Regions from separate parts of the Collinsella sp. OM07-12 genome, predicted to be linked through region 1. Evidence: riboswitches for the same ligand, from Rfam matches in the RefSeq annotation. Region 1 holds a riboswitch; the other holds the start of a gene.
The links. A riboswitch is a leader RNA that binds a small molecule or an ion and turns the genes downstream of it on or off. The one in region 1 is predicted to bind thiamine pyrophosphate.

Region 1 (5,217 bases):
GCCCGTTAGGTAGGCCTTGCCGGCGTTGACGGCGTCGGCAAGATCCATGCCCTGGGCCAGCGCGCAGGCGATAGCGGACGAGAGCGTGCAGCCGGTGCCATGCGTGTTGCCGGTCTCGATGCGCTTGTGACGGAACCACGTGGTGAGCGGATCGCCCAGGTGGTTGCCCTCGTCATCGAGCGGCGCGGGCTCCGCCAGCACGTCGTTGGCCTCGTTGACAAGATGTCCGCCTTTAACCAAAGACGCGCATCCAAAGCGGCGGGTGAGGAGCATGGCGGCATTTTGCTGCGTGCGCTCGGAATCGACCTCGTAGTCGAGCAGTGCCATGGCCTCGGGGATATTGGGCGTGATGACGGTCGCCAACGGGAACAGGCGACGCGTGAGCGCCTCGGCCGCATCCTCGGCAATGAGTCGAGCGCCCGAGGTGGCTACCATGACGGGGTCCACGACCACGTTCGTTGCGTTCCAGGCGCTCAAGCGGTCGGCGATGACTTCGATAATCTCGACAGAAGAAACCATGCCGATCTTGACGGCGCTCGGGCGGATGTCGTCAAAGACGGCGTCGATCTGCGCGGCGACGATATCTGGCGAGATATTCTGCACGGCGGTGATGCCCAGGGTGTTTTGCGCCGTGATGGCGGTTATGGCCGTCTCGGCATACAGACGGTGCGCCGTAATGGTCTTGATGTCGGCTTGAATGCCGGCGCCACCGCTGGAATCGGATCCTGCGATGGACAGGACGGCAGGTACCTTGCTGCGATCCATGTTCGCTCCCTTGTTCGGTCGGAATCAAATGGGTCTTTAAGCCAGCATTATAAAGATGCCCGGGCCGACTCTATGTCGAACCCGGGCGGGCGATGCAATCTTTACGCAAATGTAAGCAAATGTTCACACGTCAACAATTGACAGGTACCAGCTCGCCGCCAGAAGCGGCCGCGGCGACAGGGTTAGTCCTCCATGCCGAGGTCGATCGTCGTGCCTTCGAACACCTTGTTGACAGTGCGAACGGCGCACATCTTGCCGCACATGGTGCAGGTGCCCTCGGTGGCGGCGGGGGATTCCTCGTAGCGCTTCTTGCCGGTGACCGGGTCGAGGGCGCACTTCCACATGGCATCCCAGTCGAGCTTGCGGCGTGCCTGACCCATCTTGTCGTCCATGTCACGGGCGTGCGGTACCTTCTTGGCGATGTCGGCGGCGTGTGCGGCAATCTTGGTGGCCATGAGGCCATCGAGCACATCCTGAGCGTTGGGCAGGCACAGGTGCTCGGCCGGCGTCACGTAGCACAAAAAGTCGGCACCCGAGCTCGCGGAGATGGCGCCACCAATGGCGGCGGTGATGTGGTCGTAGCCCACGCCGATATCGGTCACCAGCGGCCCCAGCACATAGAACGGGGCGTTGTGGCACAGGCGCTTCTGCAGCTTCATGTTGGCGGCGATCTCGTCGAGCGCCATGTGACCCGGACCCTCGACCATGACCTGGACGCCGGCGGCCCAGGCGCGCTTGCACAGCTTGCCCAGCTCGATCATCTCGGCGGTCTCGGTTGCGTCGTTGGAGTCGTAGAGACAGCCCGGGCGGCAGGAGTCGCCGAGCGAGATCGTCACGTCGTATTCGTGGCAGATCTCGAGCACCTCGTCGTAGAACTCGTAGAAGGGGTTCTCGTTACCGGTGACCTCCATCCAACCAAACAGCAGCGAGCCGCCGCGGCTGACGATGTTCATGAGGCGGCCAGTCTCCTTAAAGGTCTTGATGACCGACTTGTTGATGCCGCAGTGGATGGTCATAAAGTCCACGCCGTCCTCGGCATGCGCGCGCACGACCTTGAGCAGATCGTCCTTGGTCAGCTTGACCAGCGGCTTTTCCATGTAGCCGATGGCATCGTACATGGGGACGGTGCCCACCATGAGCGGTGTCTCGTCGATGAGCTGCTGGCGGAACTGGCGCGTCTTGCCCGAGTTGGAGAGGTCCATGATGGCGTCGGCGCCAAAGTCCTCGGCGATCTTGACCTTCTTCCACTCCTCGGCGGCATCGGCCTTATCGCCCGAGATGCCCAGGTTGACGTTGACCTTGGTGGACAGGCCCTCACCAACGCCAAAGGCACGCATGCCTTTTTTGATATGCACGATGTTGGCGGGGATGGCGATGCGGCCGTCGGCCACGCGCTCGCGGATGTACTCGGGGTCGCGATGCTCGCGCTCGGCGACTTCTTTCATCTGCGGCGTGATTTGCCCGGCGCGGGCGAAGTCGATTTGCGTGACGAGCTTGGGCTCGGTCTGTGTGCTCATTGGCACGGCTCCCTTCGTTGGCATTACCCATATCAGGTTTGCGGGTCAGGGCGGGCGCGCCCAATCTCAGCCTGCCGTCTTGTCCTGCAAACTCCCCGTTATGTCATGGGCTCAAGTATAGCCTGAATGGGTACGATTGGGCCAACGAGCGTGCTTGCGGGGAGGCGAACATGGAAGACAAGCATCTATATCGAGAGACGCAATGGGATGTATCGGCCGAGGAAAGCCGTGCGCACCATGGCCTTGTCGCGATTGGTTTTGCGGTGCTTGCCGTGCTGGTGATTGCCTTTTGTATCTGGACGTTTGGTGGTCGCGGCGGCGCTGCATGGGAGTTCGAGGCTGATGATAGCCTACCGATTATGACGGTGAGGAGTACTGGCGGTAATGCCAATACGCTCGCCGTTCCGGGCGACTATTGGTATCCGTACGATGGATTTGTCCAGCTGCAGCTGAGCGGTGGTTCCATTCCTGGTGAAGAGATCGAGCGCGTGACCTTCGATGCGGCGCTTAAGACGCTGTTGGTCGAGCTCAAAGATCAAGGGGATGTGCCCACGACGATGGATATCGCGCTGACGGAATGGCGCCTGGAGCCCCCGTCGGGCGTCAAAGTGTCCGAGGTGGAGCACGTCAAGATTACCTATCAGGACGGCTCGACAAATGAAATTGCCAAAGCCGACGGCTTGGCGGAATAGACGCCGTGCCTAGGTAGCACATTCAAAGTAGCGGTGGTCCTACAAGGCCTGTTCGTTCAGGAAGACCAAAGTGTTTTTATTTGAAAGTTCGGGAAAGTGACGATAACCAACGTCGAACGCGGTGAGCCCGCTTACATCCTCGAGCTTGTTTTCTGCCATCCACCGCACCATGGAGCCGCGCGCCTTTTTGCTGGCGGTCGACCGTTGGATGGGCTTCCCGTTGCGGATACCCTCGCCAAAGAGGCATGTGACGGCCGTGGCGTCGCCCGCGAGGTGGGGCAGAACGGCTTTGGCATACTCTACGCTGGCGAGGTTGACGATCGTGGTGTTTGAGTCCGCCGGGGCGATAGCCCGCGCGAGCTTGTCGCTCCAAAACGCGTAGAGGTCTCGGGCATCGTCAACGGCGAGCTTCGCGCCCATCTCCAGCCGATACGGTTCGACGGCATGAAAGGGACGAACGCACCCGTAGAGGCCGGAGAGGATCCATAGATGGTCTTGTAGCCATGCGAGCTGCGCGGAATCCATCACCTCGGGCGCCATACTCTGGTATTGAATGCCGTGATAGGACATGACGGCAGGGGAGAGGTGACGGGCGAGTTCGGGATTGTCGAGATCGCCGTTTTTCAGGATGGGCCCGAACTCATGCAGGGTGTTGAGGCAAGGCCCCAGCAGTTTGTCACTCACGTTCCATAGCGCTTGCAGGCCGCCGCTGCCTTCATTTCGTTCGATATCTAGCAGTGCGCAGTGGAGGCGAGCCGTCTCGTGCGCAAAAGGTGGAATGCCCAGGACTTCAAAAGCATCTTGGGCCGCGCGCATCTGCTTGGCGGGCGAAATGATGATCTGCAGCATGGACTCTCCTCTGCCAAAAAGGAAGTTGCGGTGGAATACAGTCTGCTTGGGCTGTTTATGGGCCAGTTTAGTCCGTATTTCACCGCAACTGATGAAGGGCTGGTTAGGCGCGCTCGATGAAGGCCTTGTAGCCGCGATAGGCCTCGTAGATATCGGCCTTGTTGGCGACCTCCCACAGGGCGTGCATGGACAGGACGGCAACGCCGGAGTCGATGACGTTCATGCCATACTCGGCCATGATGTAGGCGATGGTGCCGCCGCCGCCCGCGTTGACGCGGCCGAGCTCGCAGGTCTGGAAGTCCACGCCGGCCTCGTCCATGATGTCGCGGACGAGGGCCACATACTCGGCGTCGGCATCGTTGGAGCCGCCCTTGCCGCGGCTGCCCGTGTACTTGTTAAAGCACAGGCCGCGACCCATAAAAGCTGCATTCTTAGTCTCGAACTTACCGGCATAGCCCGGGTCAAAGCCGGCGGACACGTCAGAGGAGAGCATGCGGCTGCGGGCGAGTGCGCGGCGCAGGGCCAGCGGGCTGCTCTCGCCGGCGAGCGTCATGATCTCGGCGACGGTGTTCTCGAAGAAGCGGCTCGTCATGCCGGTGGCGCCCACGGAGCCGATCTCCTCCTTGTCGACGATGAGCGTGATGCTCGTGCGCTCGACGTCTGCCACGTTGATCTGGGCGAGCATGGAGGGGTAGGCGCAGACGCGGTCGTCGTGGCCATAGCCCAAAATCATGGAGCGGTCGAGGCCCATGTCGCGGGCGGGGCCGGCGGGCACGACCTCGATCTCGGCGGAGAGGAAGTCCTCCTCCTCGACGTCGTACTGTTCCTTGAGGATATCCAGGAACATCTGCTTGACGGGCTCCTTGGGGGCGTCCTTGTCGTCCTCGTCAAACTTGACGGGGCGGCCGCCCACGATCACGTCGAGGATCTCGGCGTCGACGGCGTCCTTGGCCGGCTTGGACATCTGCTCGCTCGAGAGGTGGATCAGCAGGTCGGAGATGGTAAAGACCGGGTCGTCTGCCTTGTCGCCGATGTTGATGTCGACGGTGGTGCCGTCCTTTTTGCAGATGACGCCCACAAGCGCGAGCGGGGAGGCCACCCAGTGGTAGCTCTTGACGCCGCCGTAGTAGTGCGTGTCGAGGTAGGCCATGTCGCCGGCCTCGAAGGCGGGATTCTGCTTGAGGTCCAGGCGCGGCGAGTCCACGTGGGCGCCCAGGATGTTGAAGCCCTGCTCGAGCGGGGCGGTGCCAAGGTTGACGAGCATAAGGTCCTTGCCGTGGTTGGCGGCGTACACCTTGTCGCCTGCCTTGAGCTCGCGGCCCTCGGTGATCGCGGTCTCCAGGTCGACGTAGCCCGCCTCCTCGGCCATCTTGATGCCGGCCTTGACACACAGG
Region 2 (5,217 bases), on a different contig from region 1:
TCGAGCGCATCTATCAGATCGGCCGTCGCGATGCGGAGGCGACGCTGCCGGCGCTGGAAGCGTATCTGGCGGGGTAGGGGCCACGGCGGAAAGCGCATCCCAAAATGGACGTCCAAACTGGGATGCGCTTTCCGCTATTGAAGATATGGGGCTGCGGAGCAGCTGCTTGGCATGGGCCTATGCCTGCTGCCAGGTATCGACGAGCTCCTTGGCTGCGGCGTAGGGGTCGTCGGCACTGCAGACGGCGCTCACCACAAAGAAGCCGTCGACGCCGGTGGTCTTGAGCTGCGGAAGATCGGCCGTTTTGACGCCGCCGCCCACCACGATGGGCACGGGGCTTGCCGCATGGAGGGCAGCCAGGTCCTCAAAGCTCTTGGTGATGATGGAGCCGTCGGCAGCACGTCCGCAGTCGCGCTTGGTCTCGGTCTCGTGGAGCGGGCCTACGCCCAGGTAATCGACCAGGCTCATGTCGGCGGTCTTGACGTACTCGAGCATCTCCTCGCAGCGGGCCGAAAGGCCCACGATGGCATCTGGGCCCAAAAGTTTGCGGCAGACCTCGACGGGGATGTCGCTCTGGCCAACATGCACGCCGTCGACAGCGATGCCCTGCTCGCGTGCGGCGAGTACGCAGTCAAGACGGTCATCGATCAGCAGAGCGACCTGTCCGGTTTTGCCGGCCTGAGCGATGGCCTGTGCGGCATCGCCCGTCAGTGCGATGATCTCGCGGGCACTTGCCACCTTGGAGCGCACCTGGATGCAGGTAAAGCCGGCATCGAGCGCCTGGGTCACCACATCGCTCACGGGGCGTCCGAGGGTGTTTTCGGGGCCGAGTACCAGGTAGGCCGAGATATCAAGGTTGTCGCGGATGCTCATCGTGCTTCCTCCTGCTTTTTGATCTGCGCTTCCATGCGCTCGAGTTTGCCGGTCATGGTGTCGGTAAATCCGGGTCGAATATCGGCTTTGAGCACGACTTCGGTGCGGATGCCCTTGCTCGCCAACACGAAGGTCGCGTCGCGCACGACCTGCATGACCTCGTCCCAGTCGCCCTCGATCTCGGTGAACATCGAGGTGGTGCGGTTGGGAAGGCCGCTCTCGCGAATGACGTGTACGACCTCGGCGACTTCGGCAGATAGCTCGTCGCCGGTGCCGCACGGGGCGATGGCCACAGCGACGAGTGTGTTCATGCCGGCATTGGTTGCGGGCTTGGACATGGCTTATGCCTCTTCGAGCTCGAGTTGGTTATCGGCAATGTCCTGGGCGGTTGCGCGGTAGAGCTCGTCGATAAAGGCGACCTTAAAGCTTGCCGGGGCATCGGCAACGGCGGCGGCACGCGTGCCGGCAACGTTGTAGACGGCGGTGCCGCAGATGGCCGCCGTAAACGGGTCGGTGGCGCAGGCGTACACGGCCAGCACGCCGCCCTGCGAACAGCCGCAGCCGGTGATCTTGGACATGAGTGGGCTGCCGCCGTGGGACTTGGCAACGGTCGTGCCGTCGGTAATCAGGTCGACTTCGCCCGAGACCACTACGGCGCCGCCGGTGTAGCGGGCGAGCGCCACGGCGGCATCACGGGCGGCGTCTACCGTGTCGGTGGTATCGACGCCACGCACGCGGCTCAGATCGGCCGCTTCGCCCTCAAGGCCCCACAGACCGGCGAGCGCGATAATCTCGGAGGCATTGCCGCGCACGATGGCGGGCTTGTACTGCTTGAGTTCGTTTACCAGTTGGGTGCGCAGGCTGCCGATGCCCAGGCCCACCGGATCGAGCACCCAGGGCTTGCCGGCGTCATGTGCCGCCTTGGCCGCGCGGGGAATCGTCTGCTCGTAGATGGGGAAGAGCGTGCCCATGTTCAGATAGATGGCGCCGCCGCCGGCAACGAGTGCCTCGCCCTCGTCGGGCAGATAGACCATGGCGGCCGAACCGCCCACGGCGAGCTGCGCGTTGGCGACAAAGTCAATCGTTACCGTGTTGGTGATGGAGCCGGCCATGGGATTGGTGGCACGAATCTCCTCCACGGCCTTGACCACGTTTTGCTTAAGCTGTTCCGAATCGATCACTGCACATGCCTCCTTGGCATAGAAAAGGGGCGCTGTGCATAGACAGCGCCCCTAAAAAGGCGGCATGCTCCCTACGCCAGCATTAACTGACAGGTTCAAAGGATTGGGCCCCATGCCCTCTCAGCCTTGTGGTTTGCACCGCCGGCACTCCCGCATCGAATCTGTTGTTCCCTATACTAGCGCATCGGTACAATGGTTAGGATGAAAACGACTGGGGGACCTTATGATCAAACTCGTGCTGACCGATATGGACGATACGCTGATTCCGGCCGGGCATGACGGCGCCAGCGACTATGCCATCGAGGGCATTCATGCCATGCAGGCGGCGGGTCTGCACTTTGGTCCGGTTTCGGGTCGCCAACCGTCTGCGATGGGCTGGATGTTTAAAAATCATTCCGAGTGTTTTTCGACCGGCGCATTCTGCAACGGCCAGGTCATGTTTGTCGATGGCGAAGTGGTCGCCTCGCGTGCGACCGATAACGATGCGCTTATGCGCTTGGCCGCCTATCTGGAAGAAGAAACCGACGATACCTATCTGAAGGTATACAGCTTGGGTGATGGCTTTTGGGATAACGATGCCTATTGCGTGACACGTGATGCCGAGCGTGTGCGCCGCGCTATGGAATCGGGCGGCAATGCGTGGCTCAAGGGCGAAGAGGCCCCGTGCCGCCCTGTCGTCGATGATGCGCCGGTGTTCAAGGCGAATATCTGGAGCGCCCGTTCGCGTGAGGAACTCGCGGAGCTACGCGAGCGCGTTGCCGCCGAGGTGCCGGAGCTCTCGCTTGTGTTTCCCAACAACCGTGTGCGCCTGTTCGACATCCTTCCGGCTGGTTGGGACAAGGGCTGCGCTGCGCTGGAGCTGGCGCGCGCTTTGGGCCTAACGCCCGACGAGGTGGCCGTATTTGGCGATTCCGATAACGACCTGCCCATGATCGATGCCGTTCCCAACTCCGTTGCGGTCGCCAATGCCAACGAGGCCGTCACGGCTGCCGCACGCTGGCATATCGGCGCTGCGGCAGATGATGCGGTTGCCGCAGCGCTGCATCAGATTGCCGCCTGCGCCGCGACGGGTGAGATGCCGTCATTTATGCGTCAGATGAACGCGGCAGACTTCGGCATCGCGAACGTCTAGGGAGAAAGCCATGAAGCTTCAGCAGCTCAGGTACGTTGTAAAGGTTGCCGAATGTGGCAGCATCACCGAGGCCTCGCGTCGCCTCTATGTGTCGCAGCCTTCGATTACCGCGTCGATTCGCGATCTCGAAAACGAGATGGGCGTGCATATCTTTGAGCGCACCAACAAGGGCGTCATTGTGTCCGAGGAGGGCGAGACCTTCTTGGGCTATGCGCGCCAGGTGCTCGATCAGGCTGATCTGCTCGAGGGTAAGTACAAAGGAGCATCCGAGCAGGTGCCGCATTTTAGCGTGAGCTGCCAGCATTACTCCTTTGCCGTCAACGCGTTTGTCGATGTGATCCGTGAGTTCGATGCCGCGCGCTACGACTTTACCCTGCGCGAGGAGCAGACTCACGAGATTATCGAGGACGTCGCGCATATGAAAAGCGAACTGGGCATCCTATATCTGTCCGAGCACAACCGCGAGGTCATCGAGCGCATGCTGGCGGCCAACGAGCTCGTGTTCGAAGGGCTCTTCTGTGCCACGCCTCATATCTTCGTCTGTGCCGACCATCCGCTGGCGGACCGCTCCAGCGTGACGCTCGAGGACTTGGAAGATTATCCGTTCCTGTCCTACGAGCAGGGCAGCTACAATTCGTTTTACTATTCCGAGGAGCTGACCTCGACGTTTGAGCGTCGCAAGAATATCCGCGTGCGCGACCGCGCGACGTTGTTCAACCTGGTCATGGGCCTCAACGGCTACACGGTGTGTTCGGGCGTGATTAGCCACGAGCTCAACGGCCCCGGCATTATCTCGATTCCGCTCGACGTGGACGAGTACATGGAGATTGGCATCATCACGCGCAAGAACACGACGCTCACGCGCTACGGTCGGGCCTATATCGACGCGATTCGTCAGCATATCTAGGCTGCTGTGTTCCCCACGGTTCAAGTCCCTTTATGGCAGTCCAGAGTGACATAGGAAGCATCTATATCAAACTGTTATAAACGTATATTTTACGATGGCCATATGAACGCTCATACTCTGTCCCGGTAAAGCAACCAATGCAAAAGGGAGATATCTATGAGCACTTCGATTCAACCGAACGCACCGTTTCGCGCCGATATCGTCGGCAGCTTTCTTCGTCCGCAGGCCGTAAAGGACGCTCGTGCTGCCTATACGGCAGGCACGCTTGATGCCGAGGGACTTAAGGCCGTCGAGGACGATGCCATCCGCGATTTGGTGGCAAAGCAAAAGGCCGCCGGCCTGCAGGTCATCACCGATGGCGAGTTTCGCCGCAGCTACTGGCACCTCGATTTTATGTGGGGGCTGAACGGCGTCGAGCGTCGCACCTCGCGTACAGGCTATATGTTCCACGATGAGGAGACTACCGCCGACACCGCCGTGGTAACCGGTCCCATTAGCGGCGAGAATCATCCGTTCGTCGAGCACTTCAAATTTGTCAAGGCGCTCGAGGGGGAGGGTCAGGTCGCGCGACAGACCATTCCGGCGCCGATTCAGACGTTCTCCGAAGTCACGCTCGACCGCTGCGATGGCCAGCAGGAGAGCCTGCGCGCCGTCTACAAGACCGACGAAGATCTCGCCGATGCCATCGCCGCAGCATACCGCACCGTTATTGCCGACCTGTATGCCGTAGGCTGCCGCAACATTCAATTTGATGACTGCACCTGGGGCATCTATTGCGATGCCGACTTTGTGTCCAAGACCGGTATGAGCCCGGTTGACCTGCAAAAGGTGAGCGAGCTGGGCGTGGCGCTCAACAACGCCGCCATCGAGGGCAAGCCCGATAACCTTGTCATTAACACGCACGTGTGCCGCGGCAACTATCACTCCACCTATGCTTTTGAGGGCGGCTACGACCCCATCGCACCGTACCTGTTCGTACACGAGAACGTCGATGCGTTCTATCTTGAGTTCGATACGCCGCGTGCCGGTGGCTTTGAGCCGCTCAAGTACGTTGCCCCCGGCAAGAAGGTCGTGTTGGGCCTGGTGACCACCAAGGCGGCAGAGCTCGAGAACGAAGACGCCAT

Region 2: another riboswitch for thiamine pyrophosphate. It lies ahead of thiM (hydroxyethylthiazole kinase); the one in region 1 lies ahead of thiC (phosphomethylpyrimidine synthase ThiC).

The regions. Positions count from the first base shown of each region.
Region 1 covers NZ_QSTQ01000020.1:39,147-44,363, forward strand. The annotation lists gene thiD (bifunctional hydroxymethylpyrimidine kinase/phosphomethylpyrimidine kinase) at 1-765, opposite strand, end outside; gene thiC (phosphomethylpyrimidine synthase ThiC) at 948-2,282, opposite strand; TPP riboswitch at 2,274-2,390, opposite strand; gene DXB98_RS08035 (hypothetical protein) at 2,453-2,974, shown strand; gene DXB98_RS08040 (YaaA family protein) at 3,014-3,823, opposite strand; gene DXB98_RS08045 (aminopeptidase) at 3,927-5,217, opposite strand, start outside.
Region 2 covers NZ_QSTQ01000009.1:13,098-18,314, reverse strand. The annotation lists gene DXB98_RS04530 (patatin family protein) at 1-77, shown strand, start outside; gene DXB98_RS04525 (thiamine phosphate synthase) at 178-873, opposite strand; gene DXB98_RS04520 (thiamine-binding protein) at 870-1,211, opposite strand; gene thiM (hydroxyethylthiazole kinase) at 1,215-2,054, opposite strand; TPP riboswitch at 2,106-2,216, opposite strand; gene DXB98_RS04510 (HAD-IIB family hydrolase) at 2,278-3,186, shown strand; gene DXB98_RS04505 (LysR family transcriptional regulator) at 3,197-4,093, shown strand; gene DXB98_RS04500 (5-methyltetrahydropteroyltriglutamate--homocysteine S-methyltransferase) at 4,250-5,217, shown strand, end outside.